DNA from 2 places in the Pseudomaricurvus sp. ABR4_320 genome. Region 1 is predicted to be linked to the other one. Evidence: riboswitches for the same ligand, from Rfam matches in the RefSeq annotation. Region 1 holds a riboswitch; the other holds the start of a gene.
The links. A riboswitch is a leader RNA that binds a small molecule or an ion and turns the genes downstream of it on or off. The one in region 1 is predicted to bind cobalamin.

Region 2: linked by a shared signal. The riboswitch ahead of ACXAFR_RS12670 (TonB-dependent receptor domain-containing protein) and the one ahead of ACXAFR_RS11910 (cobaltochelatase subunit CobN) in region 1 are both predicted to bind cobalamin.

What each region holds. Positions count from the first base shown of each region.
Region 1 is NZ_JBSWVF010000005.1:95,337-103,150, reverse strand. It holds gene ACXAFR_RS11935 (TonB-dependent receptor) at 1-1,381, opposite strand, end outside; gene ACXAFR_RS11930 (PepSY-associated TM helix domain-containing protein) at 1,459-3,018, opposite strand; gene ACXAFR_RS11925 (hypothetical protein) at 3,022-3,615, opposite strand; gene ACXAFR_RS11920 (class II fumarate hydratase) at 3,987-5,369, opposite strand; gene ACXAFR_RS11915 (hypothetical protein) at 5,448-5,816, opposite strand; cobalamin riboswitch at 5,937-6,222, shown strand; gene ACXAFR_RS11910 (cobaltochelatase subunit CobN) at 6,296-7,814, shown strand, end outside.
Region 2 is NZ_JBSWVF010000005.1:265,081-272,894, reverse strand. It holds gene ACXAFR_RS12700 (glycoside hydrolase family 140 protein) at 1-771, shown strand, start outside; gene ACXAFR_RS12695 (replication protein P) at 797-1,477, opposite strand; gene ACXAFR_RS12690 (DnaT-like ssDNA-binding domain-containing protein) at 1,389-2,537, opposite strand; gene radA (DNA repair protein RadA) at 2,777-4,162, shown strand; gene ACXAFR_RS12680 (PilZ domain-containing protein) at 4,199-4,525, opposite strand; gene ACXAFR_RS12675 (PilZ domain-containing protein) at 4,536-4,925, opposite strand; cobalamin riboswitch at 5,039-5,219, shown strand; gene ACXAFR_RS12670 (TonB-dependent receptor domain-containing protein) at 5,403-7,256, shown strand; gene ACXAFR_RS12665 (FecCD family ABC transporter permease) at 7,288-7,814, shown strand, end outside.

The sequences.
Region 1 (7,814 bases):
CCGGAGACATCTCGTATTGCAAGGCAATTTTGGGTAAGAATTCCGAATGTTCTTCTTCGAGAGTCGAGTCAATCGCGCCGTAGATAAAGTGTCTGTTCTGAGTTTCGCGTTCATAGCGGCCACCGAGAATCAGATTAAATTGTTGGTTCAGACGAAGGGTGGCTTCACCATAAGTCGCGACCGAATCACTGGAGTCATCGCCGCTGTATTCAATGGAGTCGGTGCTGAGCAGATCATGGTCACGCTCAAAGTAGGCGAGGCCGATAAAGCCATAAAAGGTGTCAGAGTCGTCGCCGATCGATAATTTTGAGTCCACGGTGATGTTGGTTTCGTCAAACGCCAGCTTCTGATGCTCTTCAGGTGTGGGGTCGTAGGTGTCAAATCCCCACTGATAGTCCATGTGTGCAACTAAGGTTTCCAGGTTGATTTTATCGCTAAACGCATAATCGACTTTTACGCTGACGGTGTCCGATTCGGTTCGGGTATCTCGGTAGAAGATGCGGTCGTGGTCGTCGAGATTGGTGGCGGCGTAATAAATGCGGCCTGAATCTCCCTGTTCATCGTTAGATGAGTAGGTTAGCAATGCGGTGAGCTTGTCAGTGGGGGTCCACTTTAGTTTACCGCGATATCGCTCTGTATCGAGTTTATTCGGATCATAGTTTGGCGGATTGGTTGCGTAACCATTGTCGTCGGTAATGGTCTGACCATCGATGTTTTCTGCACTCAGTCGAAAAGACAGCAGGTTGTCAATGAGGGGGCCGGAAACCGCAAAAGCCGTATCGATGTATCTTTCTTCGTTGCGATAGCCTATTCGTGCAGCACCTTCCCAGGTATCCGTAGGATCCTTGGTTTTCATATAGATGGCACCACCGATGCTGTTACGACCATTGGTGGTGGATTGAGGACCGCGGTAGACTTCGATTTGTTCGAGGTCCCAGAGTCCGGTATCTCCGCCGAGATCGGCAACAAAGGGTTCTGCGACGCCATCAATTAACATGGATACGCGCGCTTTTGCGCCACCGCTTATGGAGTTAAACCCACCGGCGGAACCATTCCCGGTGACCCCTCGAATATCTGGCACAGCCCCGGAAAGTGAAATGACGTTGGGAATGTCTGAAACGGCATTGGTAAACGAATCGTACTGCATGTTTTCCAAGGCTTCTTCCGGGATGACGGCGATAGACGAGGTGCTGTCTTTGAGTGAGCGGTCCGCCTTTTCACCGACGACAATAATCGTTTCAAGAATATTTTCTTGGCTGCGGTCATTTAGAGCCAGTTCCTGAGCGTTTGCAGCCATCGGTGTGATGGCTGCTGCCAGCAGGCTGATGGCAAAACGTTTCCCGGCGAGGCGTCGCTCGGAAAGTGTACGAACAGATTTCATGCGAAAAACTCCCGTTGCTGAAATCAAAAAATATTGGCTAAAGCGGTTTTAATGGGTGCGACAGAGGCACATTGTTGTTAACTCCAGACGCTGTCTGCAGGTGTTGGGCCGCTGCGGGTCAGTCGTCTCAGGGTGGCGATCAACCCAAACATGGCCAAAATACTGATGAGTGCAAAACTGCCATTGACCAACTCTGGTGTGTAATCGTTTGCCCGCAAAAAGGTCGACAGCACCAAGCTGACCAATCCAATGCAGACCAGGATCAGTTGTTGTTTGGCGGCTTTGAGTGGTGGTTGCAGAAATGCCCAGACGATACAGGCGAGAAACCCGAAATAGTAAGCCCACTGCTGCCATACACTGATATCCAGTTGCGCGTGAGGCAGCCACTTAACCGCAAGCAGGGACAGTACAACGCCTGCCAAGGTTCCGGTCGCGACTCCGGTGGTTAGGCGAGCCATAATTCGGCTGGAACGTTTTTGAGTCACGGGTTCACCGCCAGCCTTTTGCTTTTTGCGGCGTGTTTCGAGCCAGAGTATGTTGCCGGTCAGAAAGAGGAGGGCACCGGTAATGCCCAGGCCAACATAAATCCAGCGTACCGTGTCGCCACCAAAGCCGCCAAAATGCAGGGCGAAAAAACCATTGACGATTTTGCCGAGCACACTGGGCTGGCTTGGTAGCATGGCGGTGTAGCCGGGCTGGCCGGAGTAGGGATCGCCAACCGCGTAGGTGTAGTTGGCGGCACGAGACCATTGGCCGTCCATATTGCCGCCAAAAATGACCATGGCTCGCGGTGTATCGAGATTGCTGTAACGCAGCTGGGCGAGATCGAACGCGGGCTCTCGGTCTCGGATTCCCTGTTCGAGTTGAGCAATGCTGGCGAGGTCGCTCAAGGGGCGGGCTTCCGCCGTCGCAGCCGGGCGATCAAACATCGGCGTGTCTTTATAGACCCAATTGCCGAGCGTGTCATAAAAGATATCATGGTAAGCAAACGCGACGGTGGTAATCGCGATGACGATGTGAAACGGTAGCGCTGAAATGCCGAGAATATTGTGAAAGTCCAGCCAGAATCGTTTGCGATTCTTGCCGCGTCGCAAGGTCAAAAAATCTTTGAACCAAGTGGGTAAAAAGATGATGAGTCCAGACACCATGGCAATAAAATAAAGTGCTGCGACCACGCCCATGACGTAGGTGCCTATCGCGTCGTGACCCGAGCCGCCTGGAATACCTGCAGTTCTGTGAAGGTGGTCAAAAAACTCCCCGATCGCTGACACCGAGGCTGGCTCGGCGATCAAATCACCGCTGGCGTCGAAACTGGCCTGCCACACGGTGGCGGCGTGGGTGTCATGGTCTTCAACGATCCAGGTTACCGGCGCGCTTTGTGGCCAGGAGCCTGGCAGGTTGACGGTTAATTCGTGGTGAGATTCCGGGTAGTTGGTCAATACCTCTTGAATCAAGCGGTCGTAATCTTGCTCGGCGATGGCTGGCAGGCTGGCAGATTCCTGCAGCGCCCATTGATTGAGAGGGACCTTGAGCATGGTCAGTGCGCCCGTCACAAAACAAATGTACAGCAAAAGCCCCGACAGAATGCCCGTCCAGGTATGGATTTGATTGTAGGTTTTGTAGTACTCGATGCGCATGGTTTAGGCTCCGCTGGTGGTCATCCACAGTAGCCCGTAGACCACGCCATTTAGGGCTGCGAGGCTGGTGAGTAAAGAGATCACTCTCGGTGTCAGAAACGCAAGACTGATTGGCAGCAGCCAAAGAGGTGTTATCAACCACATGACAAATTGCGATTTCACATCGTCGGTCATGGGGCCGGGTAGCCACCACCCGAGCAGTCCGCTGAGTCCTACCGCTAGCGGGTAGGTAAGCAGTGCTGCGCCCAGGGTGCGCAACCACCAGCGGGGACGGTAGCGTCCTGCTGACTCCGATTTTACCAGTCCACTTTTTTTGGCGATGTTGTTGGCCGGTTGTGACAGTGGGCTGACGAAGGGGAGCAGGCCAAGTAACAGCATTATCAACGTGATGACGGCGAACACGGAGGAAATTGCCGACAAGTGAAAGGAAAACAGCCAGCCACTAAGTGCGGCTATGATCAGGCTTACTATCGCAGCGGGAGCAAATGGCAGAGGGCGTTTCGGTAGCCACTGCTGATTGGGGCAGCCCAGATAAAAGACAACGCTGCTCACGAGCGCAAGCAATGACGCAATACAATCGATGACGAGTAGAGGCACAACGGATACCACAGTCCATGCGGATAGGTTTCTCTGGCGAAGCTCTAACAGGCGTGTCGTCTTGGCCAGGGTTAAAATGTCAGAAGGTCGTATACGGCATATCGAGTGGCATGCTAACCATTAATAATGATTTTTACGCCAAGCTTCGCCGACCTAAGACGGCTTACTATACCGATAACAAACCGTTATGCGCAAATAAAAATTATTATCATGTGCATTTATTTGCGCCATATCAACGCTACGTCGAATAGGTACGCTAGTTTATCGCTGAAGAGAATATCTGGTGGCCAGTCGGCTAGAGCCGAAAGACAATTGGCCACCAGTAGTGTTGCTTAAAGGGCGTTGTCGGCCCAAATGTTAGCCAATGAGAATTACCCTTGCAGTCCGCCTTCCGTCAGCTTTTTAGGATCCAGCAAGCGTTCGAGTTCTTCGCGGCTGAGGTCGGTTTCTTCCTCTGCGACATCGATAATGGGGCGTCCTTGTTGATAGGCAGACTTGGCAATTGCCGCCGCTTTCAAATAACCAATAATGGGATTGAGCGCCGTCACCAGGATGGGATTGCGAGCCAGTCCTTCCTGGAGTTTTTCTTCTTTCACGGTAAAGCTGGCAATGGCTTTCTCGCCCAGCAGCGGGCAGATATTAGTGAGCAGTTCAATGCTGCTCAGCAGATTTTTGGCAACCAGTGGCAGCATGACATTCAGCTCAAAATTGCCGGATTGGCCCGCAACCGTGATGGCGGTGTCGTTACCAATTACTTGTGCCGCGACCATGGCCGCAGCTTCGGGAATAACAGGATTCACTTTCCCCGGCATGATGGACGAGCCTGGTTGCAGCGCCTGCAATTCGATTTCTCCAAGGCCCGTCAGCGGCCCGGAGTTCATCCAGCGTAAATCGTTGGCGATTTTCATGATGGAAACCGCCGTGGTTTTCAGCTGTCCGGAGACAGAAACTGCGATATCCTGGGAGCCAATATGGGTAAAAAAGTTTGCCGCTGGCACGAACTGAATGTGGGTGGCATCACTGAGTGCGCGACAAAATTCATAGGCAAACTCCGGGTGGGCGTTGATTCCTGTGCCTACTGCCGTGCCACCCTGTGCGAGTGACTGCAGTGCCGGTAGTTGCTGTCGTAGGGTGCGGACGTTTTGCGCGAGTTGATCAGCCCACGCATTCAAGCTCTGACTCATGCGCACGGGCATGGCATCCATGAGATGGGTACGCCCGGTCTTAATATGATCCTGCACGCTGTGTGCCTTGGTGCGAATCGTACTCTCCAGCGTTTCCAGAGCTGGCAGCAATCGTTCGTGAATTTCCAGGGCGGCACTGATGTGAATTGTCGATGGGATAATGTCGTTACTGCTCTGGCCGCAGTTGACATGGTCATTGGCGCCAACAGGGCTGTCGTATTGGCGGCTCGCTAACGTTGCCAGCACTTCGTTGGCGTTCATATTGGTGCTGGTGCCCGAGCCTGTCTGGTACACATCGACGGGAAAATGCTGACGAAAGTCTCCCTCTAAAAGCGTGTCTACGGCGTTGCAGATGGCGCTCGCCATGTCTCCGGGAATCATATCCAGGCGCGCATTCGCGGTAGCGGCGGCACGTTTTGCCAGCAGCAGTGCACGCAGGAAGGCTGCGGGCATCGCCTCACCGCTGATGGGAAAATTGTTGATGGCGCGTTGTGTCTGAGCAGCGTAGAGAGCATCGGCCGGGACTTCGAGTTCGCCCATGCTGTCTTTTTCGATGCGGATGTCACTCATGTTTTACTCCTAGAAGGCGCTTGCGGCCTGAGTCTGTTGGGGGAATAGGTTCGTATCAGTCGCTCACTGTCGATGTTTCTATTGCCTGAGGCTGTGGCCGGTATAGCTACAGGTCACGGCAAGTTCATGCAAAAGCTCTCGTATCAGTGAATCGGCGTCAGCCCCTTCGGTGGCGCGTCGCAGTGCACATAAGGGCCTGTGTATGTTGTCCAGACAAAGGCAGCGCCATTGGGAAGGCAATAATTCGTCGGCAACCACATCCAGCATGAGTTGAAATTGGTGGATGTGGGATTGCCGACGGGTGGTAGGATCAGCTTTACGAACACGCTCGTTTTCCGTTGAGAGCCACTTTCCCAGCAGGTGCGGGTTGTCCGGTTCCTCGGCGTTGCGAACCATGGTTCTTAGTACGTTTAACGACGTAGCCTGGTGCTGATTTGGTATGGTCATCTCTCTGAGCTTGGCTGTCTGTGGGTATGACAATGCTAATGATAAGAATTATCATTAGCATTGTAAATGGGTTGTTTGCGCCAAATAGTGCTGGCGTATTTGACTCAGGCAATCTGGCGGGTATTATCGTGCGCTTCAGGTGTCTGCATGACCTCACGTTTTGCAGATGAAACGGGAAGCAGGTGATTTCGCTTAATGTGATGATTCCTGCGCTGCCCCCGCAACGGTAAATCAGTGTCTCTCACGCGCTATCGCCCTGATGGTCGCAACCACTGTGTCAAAAAATGGCATGGGAAGGTCGAGAGAAAAATGCGGTAACTATCCCCAACGCTTGCTGTTGTCAGCGATTTTGGATTTCTTACAGCTCGCTGTCAGCCCGGAGACCGGCCTGTCATTGATGAAATTACCCGACGGGGTGTCAGGTTTTTTCTAAGGTGCAGTTAACTGCGCACGACCCATAGACTTACAGAGTTTCTCTCATGCTGCCTGATTTGCTCCGGGCCAGTCGCGCTCGGCCTTCGTCTGCCTGCCGCTGGCTAGTCATCGCTTTTATCGTATGTTTTTCTCATTTTGCCGACGCGCGCCAGACGCTGGTTGTGGTGTCTGATCGGTCTTTGGCTCCGATCGTCGCCGGTGCGCATCGCGTCATAGATGGCTCAGCGGATATACAGTTTCAAATTCGCAGTGTGACTCAGTTGCAGCTGATGGCACAGAGTGAATTTCAGCAGTTGCTGGATACCAGTGACACAGTCGCGTTTTTCGGCGTCTTCGGTGAGCCCATCGAGCGTTTGCTGCAGATGCGTTATCCCGAAAAACAGTACCGTGTCGTTTTGCACAGCGATCACCGATTGGATCGGCTCTCGACGGATTCGCAAGGCAAGTCGTATCCGAATGGCTTGCCAGAAGCTCTCATCAGTGAGTCCTCCGATGTCGGGAATCCAGACAGACTCGCTGCGGTGGTAGCTGAATGGCCGGAATACCGCGATTGGCTGCGGTTGCGCGCCTATTGGCTTAACCGCAATGTCGCCAATGTCGAGCGCATGCTGTCTGTATTATCGGGCGTAGAGAATGTCGCACCACCGGAAGACGTGGCGCCATTGCGATTTGCGCTGCATAGCAATGGTCAGGAAACCTGGCTCTCTCAATCGGATTTGCTCAATGAGTTACAGGACGCCGAGTCGATTGTCTGGATTGTCGATCACAACACCGGCGATCTCGGTGGGGAATGGGCGCTGCACCGAGCTTACTGCCAACAGTTAAGCGGTGCCTGTGTCTCCGTCATGGCCGACTGGGGGGCGCCGAGCGTTAAAGCGATTGACAGCATTCTGTCAATTATGAGCGAGCCGACATTGCAGGAGCGACCGACGGCGGTGGTTGCATTGCAGGACTTTGTCATCGGTGGTGGCGACGGCCGCGAAGCGGTGAAAGGGCAATTTGAAGAGTTGGGCGTTCCGATCATCAAGGGCATTCGTTTGGATAAATGGAGTCTGGCAGACTATCAGTTATCGACGGAGGGCATGCCGAAAGACAGTGTGCATTACCGGGTTGCCATGCCCGAATTGCAGGGCGTCAGCCAACCGCAAGTGGTGGCGCTCAGTTCGGAAGATGAGATAGATCGTGAAACTGGAGCCGCATTGCATGTCAGCACGCCGCAAACGGCAGAAGTGCAACGTCAAGTTAAGCGTATCGAGCGCTGGCTAGCGCTGCAGAAGAAAGACAATGCCGACAAGCGGGTCGCCATTGTTTATTACAATCATCCTCCCGGTAGACACAACATCGGTGCCGATAATCTGAATGTTCCCGACAGCCTGCTGGAAATTTTACAGGCGATGCAGAAAGCGGGCTATAAAACAGGAGAGCTGCCGAAAACGTCTGCAGAGTTGCTCGAACTTTTGCAGGCAAAAGGCGTAAATCTCCCGGAAGATTCGACCGCACTGGCAGATATGGCTGAGTCAGGCACCGGTATTGCTGCCGCGGACTATCAAGCTTGGTTTGACG
Region 2 (7,814 bases), 170 kb from region 1:
TTGATGAGTTTTCATCCTCGAGGAGGTTTCAGTTCCTCACGCTGGTTTCGCGATGCGGATTGGATTGACTTTCACATGATTCAGTCGGGCCACGATCAGTATGACGTGCCGAATTATCAAAAGATTGCCAAGGATTATTCTCTGCCAAATTATAAACCGACGCTGGATGGGGAAAATCGCTACGAAGATCACGCGGTAAAACACGATCCTGCCAACGGTTGGTTTACCGATTTTGATAATCGCCAAGCGGCTTACTGGGGCTTATTGGCGGGAGGTTTTGGCCACACCTATGGTTCCCGAGGTGTCTGGCAGATGTGGCAGCCAGGGCGCGAGAAATACAAATTGCTGAATTATCCCTGGTATGAGGGAATGGACCTTCCCGGCGCCTGGGATATGCAGCACGTGCGCTCATTATTGATGTCTCGGCCAATGGCGGAACGGGTGCCAAATCAGCAGCTGTTGGTGAACAATTATGATGGCGCAGCGCATTTACAGGCCGCTCACGGAAAGGACTACCTGTTGGTATACAGTCCCGCGGGTGAAGAAATAGTGTTAACCCTAAAGCCCTGGTTGGGTGAAGGCGTTTCTTCTGAGCAGGTGGTGGCCTGGTGGTTTAATCCCCGCGATGGTCACAGTGAGCTCATTGGACACTTTGAAGCGGAAGGCTCGTTAAGGTTTCATCCCCCAGGAAAAGCTCAGAGAGGCAACGACTGGGTGTTGGTGGTGGATCGGGAAGGCGCCGGTTTTCCAGCGCCGGGTTCTCGCTTGTAAACACCTTGAGAAATAACCGCGAAAGTTACAGGTCAAATTCTTTGCGCAGCGCCTCCATGCGGCGATGGTTTTCTTCGCCGGACAGCGGGGCCTCCGGCTTTTGCGCCAGCTGCGTGGCTTGGGGCATGGGCAGATCTTCACCCTTTAGAATTCGTTCGCAAATGGCGAGATATTGATCGCGAAATGCCGGATAGGAGACCTGCTCTGAGCTCTGAGCAAGAAAATACCAATCGCAGGCTTTACCCGCGTAATAGACGGCCGGATGACTCCAGTGATAATCCATTTTAGGACTGGGCGCATTACAGGCTTCCAAATAAGCGCTGTGGACATCGGGTAATCCATGCAGCTCTGGTGTGCCACGACAATACTTGATCATCCGGTTGAGTACCGGCAGATATTCGGATTCTTCAATCGCTTTGCGCGCTGCTCTCAATATGACCTCTGGCGTAAATTCGCGCAGTGTTTCCAGCCACAGGCGCTTGGCCTGATTCAGTGATTCCAGGTTTGGGTAGGCGCTGAAATATTGATTGTGGTAATTGACCCGAAATAATTCGAAGACCTGATTGAGCGTATCGATCAGCTCGTCGCTGGCAGGGGCACGCTGTTGGCGTTGGCCATCAGCCGGCCCAGCTGCGGTCGCTGAGTTGTTCGGCGATCGAGCGATCTTTGGTTCGATCTGATTGAGGATGTCGTTGCTGTCCTTCATGGGTGGATCCCGCGGTCATGGGCAGCGCATGGCGTCTCGCCCAATGATATTTAACGTGTTGCAGAAATTTTGTGTTCCAGGAGCTGTAGACCTGGTTGCTGTCACGCCAGAAAAGCACAAATTCTGGCACTAGGCTGACGGCGTATTGGCTGTCGATGTTTGCCAGGGCTAAGATGTCCATGACATCGCCATTGGGCTGCCAATTCTCCGGAATACGCCGGGGCTCGGTATCATGTTCCAAAGCGGAGGCAAATCGGGCCCACTGGCGCCGTACGTGCTGAATAAATTTGGTATTCCAGGTGCGCGATTTCTCCCCTCGTTCAGACCAGTAGAGCACAAACTCCGGGATCGCGTCTTCGACAAATTGAGCGTTGATGCCCGCATGTTTGGTCAGCACTTCCATAGCATCCCAACTTGGGCGCCAGTCGTTGGCAATGCTGGCTTCCTGATCTTTGCGAACCTGAAAGCGTTCGCGTTGGCGCCACTGGTAGATGACGTGCTGCAAAAACTTGGCGCCCCAAGAGCGATGATGTTCGCCACTCTCGCGCCAGTAGGTCACAAACTCCGGGATCTGTGAACGAATGAAATCGTCAGAGATATTGTGCTGCCGAATACGGGCGATGACCTCGCTATCGGGACGCCACTGGGGGCTGATGGCGGTAGCGCCTACCGTCGTGCCATCCATGGATGGTTCTGACGTTGCGACAGCCGGTTCCGGTGTAGCTTCCCGCACCGGTTCACTGGACCCTGTCTGACTGACATTAAACGCAAAAATAAACTGATTTGATTCTGCAAAGGGCGCCGAGCGCAGCAGAATTAACCCTTGGGCGCGCAGAGATTGGCTGATCCGGCTGATGTCGTGGCGATCCCAAAAGGGTAGGCGTTGTTCGACAGCATCGGGTGGTAGCTGAAACCATTGATAGCCACCGCTGACGTCGGGCGCGAGGGCGCAGGTAAGTTCATCCATGGCTGCGACCAGTGTTGCCTCTTCAAGGCCGATGGTTGCTGCCAGGGATGGAATGATGAGCAGGGGGCGTTCAGGTAAAAGAGATGCAGTCATGACTGTGAGTTTAACAGAATTTTGGGCGTCGTCGGAGGAAATGTCTCCCTTCAAAATGAGCGCAAATTGATCAGCTTTTAGGGGCGAGCTCTGGTTGCACTGCCATGACGTAGCCATAAGCCAATGGCTGCCAAAGGACTTTGCAGATTCCAAGTCGCTGAACGACAATAGTTTGTCATAAGCGAATGGGAAGGCCTTCCCGAAATAAACAGACTGCTGTCGTATGAGAGTTATAACCTATGGCAAAAAGTAAAACCGCGTTCGTTTGCAGCGATTGTGGGGCAGATTACAGTAAATGGCAGGGGCAGTGTGCGGAATGCGGCGCTTGGAACACTCTCCAGGAGGTTCGCCTTGGGAGTACACCCAGAGCAGCGGCCAGTGGCGGAAGCGGCCGTTTTAGTGGTTACGCAGGTCAGAAAGAGAATCGCGTACAAACCCTGGCAGAAATCAGTCTGGAGGATCTGCCAAGGTTCAGTGCGGGATCCGGCGAGTTTGATCGGGTTCTCGGCGGCGGTCTGGTGCCGGGATCCGTGGTATTAATCGGTGGGCATCCGGGTGCGGGAAAATCGACCCTTCTGCTGCAAACCATGTGTCACATCGCCAGCAGTCGTCCCACACTTTACTGTACCGGGGAAGAGTCACTGCAGCAGGTGGCGATGCGGGCCAGGAGACTTTCGTTACCGTTAGGAGACTTGAAGCTGGTGTCTGAAACCAGTGTCGAAACCCTGATCGGTGTCGCCGAACAAATGAAGCCCGAGGTATTAGTGGTGGATTCGATTCAGGTGATGTATCTCGCTGATATTCAGTCGGCGCCAGGGTCGGTATCCCAAGTGAGAGAAAGTGCGGCGTTTTTGACCCGCTTTGCCAAGCAGACGGGGACGGTGGTGTTGCTGGTCGGTCATGTCACCAAAGACGGCTCACTGGCTGGCCCGAAAGTACTGGAGCACATGATCGATTGCTCCATGTTGTTGGAAGGAGATCACGACTCGCGGTTTCGAACTCTGCGCGGCAGTAAGAACCGCTTTGGTGCCGTCAATGAATTGGGTGTTTTTGCGATGACCGAAGGCGGGTTGCGAGAGGTCAGCAATCCGTCGGCAATCTTTTTGCAGCGTTCAGAGCTGGTCGCCGCCGGTTCTGTGGTGATGGTGGTGTGGGAGGGCACACGGCCTCTGTTGGTGGAAATTCAGGCGCTGGTGGACGACAGTCATGGCGGCAGTCCGCGCCGAGTGGCGGTGGGGCTTGATCAGAACCGTTTAAATATGTTGCTGGCGGTACTGCATCGTCATGGCGGTTTGTTTGTCGGCGACCAGGATGTCTTTATCAATGTTGTCGGTGGCGTTCGAGTCATGGAAACCAGCGCCGATTTGGCGCTTTTGCTTGCGGTGGTATCCAGCTTTCGTGATCGTCCCCTAGACCCTCAATTGGTCGCCTTTGGCGAGGTGGGTTTGTCTGGAGAGATTCGCCCGGTACCCAGCGGCCAAGAGCGCTTGCGTGAAGCTGCCAAACACGGTTTCAAAACGGCCATCGTTCCCGCGTCCAACAAACCCAGAGAGGCGCTACCCGGCCTGACTGTAATTGCGGTTAAAACGCTGCAAGAGGCACTGGATGCGATTTCGTCTGACTAGCGTGAGCTGGCGCTTGGAATTGTCTAAGGTGTTGAATCAGAAATCGTCCAGCAAAGTACGCAATCGGTGCTGGTCGTCGATGTCTATGGCGCGACAGGTAATGCCGATCATTTGTCCCTCGCGGTGGGACACCTGGCCCTTGAGGAGGAGTGGTGGGCCTTCTGCGAGCAGCAGTTCAAGTTCGATGGGCTCGTCCCGGCGTAGGGAGCTGGGTGAGGACATTTCCACAAGCCCACCGTGAAAGGATAAATCGACGACACGGCAGCGCCAGCGCATGCCGCGTCTGAGAAGGTTAGCGCGCAGAGTGAGTGGGCACCGGGGAAAGCAGCGTCGATCTTGGCGACCACGAAATGAGTTGGGCAAAATCCGTCCTTTAATGCAATCGGTGTTTGACGGCCATCTCCTGATATTCCTCCAGGATCTGATCACTGTTGCCCAGATTCAATTCCAGTAAACGGCGTAAATGGCGGCCGCTGTCTAAATCCAGACAGTCGTATTCCATGGCCCAGGCACTGCCGTCCCAGCGTCTGAGCGTGGCGGCCACCTTGATATCCAAACCGGAAGAAAGGTGCAGGGTCGCGAGCACTCTGTCGCCAGGATGCAAGCCTCCCTTTTCGAGTTGACCAATGCGCAGGCTGGCCAGGGAGATGTCCTGCAGCTCGCCAGCCCAGCGCTGGCCGCCACGGCGTATCTCTGAGGCGCAGTGGAATTCGATGCGGCTGAACAAACGGCGATCTTGATGGCGGTTCTGGAACTGATGCATGGGAAATCTCTCCTATCTCAGTAACGTCAGCGGGGTAGAGCAGTGGTCTTTTCAGTGTAGAAAACCATCTCGCAGTCTGCTGCATTTCTTGACTGTTTGATGCGCTGGCGCTAGTCTCCCGGCTTTCGACAGGTGCCAATCCTCATTTGGATGGGTTAAACGGGAAGACTGGTGCGCCAGTGCGGTATCAACCGCCTGCAACTCCAGCGCTGCCCCCGCAACGGTAATTTTCTGTGCGCCATACCGGCGGTTGTAAGAAGAGAGCCCGACACCGGCCAGTTGGAAATACGCCTCGTGCTCCAGGCATGCCAAAAGCTGAGGTGCTCAACGATGAAGCGGAGGGCTTTATCTGTGGAAAATAGGCAGTGAATACGCCTGTTTCATCTCTCTGGTGACTCCACGTTTTACCCTCCCTCAATCCCCCTTTAGCTGGAAGACGGATCTTTCCGTTTATTCCAAAGTCGATTGAGGACTACCATGATAAACCGAATTTCCCTGCCGGCCGTGTGTTGGGCATTGGGTGTTTTGACTCCTGTGTCGGCGTTTGCCGAAACACCCTATTCTGAAGAAGTAATGACATCGGCACATCGATTGCCCATTCCCGCTTATCGACTGGGTGCCTCGGTCAGCGACTTGTCTGAGCAGCAAATCGAAGCCCGTGGCCAATTGAACGTGGCAGATCTCATGCGATCCATGCCGGGGATTGCTGTCAGCAACAACGGTGGGGCAGGTAAATCAACGTCATTGCGGATTCGTGGTGAAGAAGACTACCGTACCGTTGTCTATCTCGACGGTGTAAAAATGTCGGATCCCAGTGCGACGCAGGTATCACCTCGCCTGCAGCATATGCTCACCTGTGGTTTGGAGCGCATCGAAGTGTTGCGCGGCCCCCAGGGTATGATGTACGGCGCCGATGCCGGTGGCGTTGTCAATCTCTACAGTAAATCGCCCGAAGCGGGTTTTGCCAGTGACCTGAGCGCCGAAACCGGACGCTATGGCACCACGGAATTTTGCGGTAATGCGCGGGGTATCAGTGGGCCTGTCAGCTATTCGCTATCGGCGGCAGATTTTTCCACCGATGGTTATAACACCCGCAGTGATGATGTCATTGTCGCGGATGATGATGGCTACGAAAACACAACGTTTCATGGTGATGTTTCGGTACAGCTGGCCGAGGGCATGAGTCTGCGGGCAGTGGGTCGCCATGTGGAAGGGGAAAACGAATACGACAGCGGTGCGACGTCGACGGATCGGGAAGACGAGTTCGATCAGAACTTTGGCCGTTTGGCGTTTAATATGGATCGCGGCCAGTTCACCAACAGGCTGGGTGTTGCCCGTAATCGTGTCGTTAGGCACTACTACCAGGATGGCGAACTCAGCTCATCGACGCCCAAGTATCTGTCGTTATTGGATCAGGCCAATTATCTCGGTAGCTATCGTCTGGACAGTGGCGACTACTTGATTTATGGGGCAGATTACGAACAGCAGCGCGATGAACTCAACGAGACTGAACAGGATCAGGTCGGTGCTTATGTTGAATGGCAGGGGCATCTGGGGGAGAATTTTTATTACAGCACCGGAGTGCGTCACGATGACAATGATGTCTTCGGTGAGCACACCAGTGTGCGCTTGACCGCTGCCCATATTACGGACCTAAAAAACGGCGATCGCCTTAAGCTTAAATCCAGCTACGGCACCGGCTTCAGAGCGCCTAGCCTCTACGAGCAGTGGTACAACACGCGCTCGGGATATGCCTTTGGAGAGGCGGCAGAAACCGAGTTGGCAGAAGAAAAAAGCCAGGGTGTTGATGCCGGCATCGTATACATCATGAACGATCGGCATCAGTTTGAAGTCGTCTTGTTTTGGCAGGAAATTGAGGATGAAATCTCTTTTGATGTTGAAGGTTTCAGTGGTTACCTGCAATACGAGGGAACGAGCCAATCTCGCGGTGTTGAGTTAAACATGGAAACTGCCCTCACCGACAACCTTCAGGTGTACGCTAACGCCACCTTTAATGAAACTGAGACTTCCGAAGGGGAGCAGCGGCCACGACGCCCAAGGGAATACTTTAATGTTGGCGCTGAATGGTTTGTTTGGGATCGGCAATTGCGCATTAACGGCAATCTGCGTGGATCTTACGACAGCATCGATAATTCTGGCGTTGCCCTGGATGATTATGAAACCATGGATGCCACGGTTACCTGGTTTTATTCTCCGGCGATTGAGTTTTACGCTCGCGCTGAAAATCTATTCGATGCAAATTATGTTGAGATCACCAATTACAATACTTCCGGTGCCGCGTTTTATGCCGGCGCCCGTTTCAGCTTTTAACGCCAGAATCCATTCAATGGATTGCGTCTGAGTGAGGAGAATTACTGCACCCAGTTTGGTGACAGGGCTTATGGTTCTGTTGCCCATTGCCATCGTTGCGGGCCTGGTTTTAGGCCCTCAAATCATCACCCCGTTTGGTGGCGATGAAAGTGGCTCTTGGGTGAGTGATCGTATGATTCTGGAGCAGCTGCGCCTGCCTCGCGTTCTGTTATCAGCGCTTGTCGGTGCCAGCCTGGCCATGGCTGGCGTCATTATGCAGGGGCTGTTTCGTAATCCCCTGGCTGATCCAACATTGATCGGAGTCTCTGGAGGCGCCTCGGCAGGGGCCAGTCTGGCCATCGTGCTGGGGCCAACGTTGTTAACCGGGGGCTTTTTTCTGGGAACAACGCTGATTGCTCTCTGCAGTTTTTTCGGCGCGGCACTGGCTACGCTCTTGGTGTACTCGCTCGCCCGCAACAGCAATGGAACATCGGTTGCCACAATGCTGCTGGCGGGAATTGCCATCAATTCGTTGGCGGCCGCACTCAATAAATTCTTCAGTTTTATTGCAGATAACCA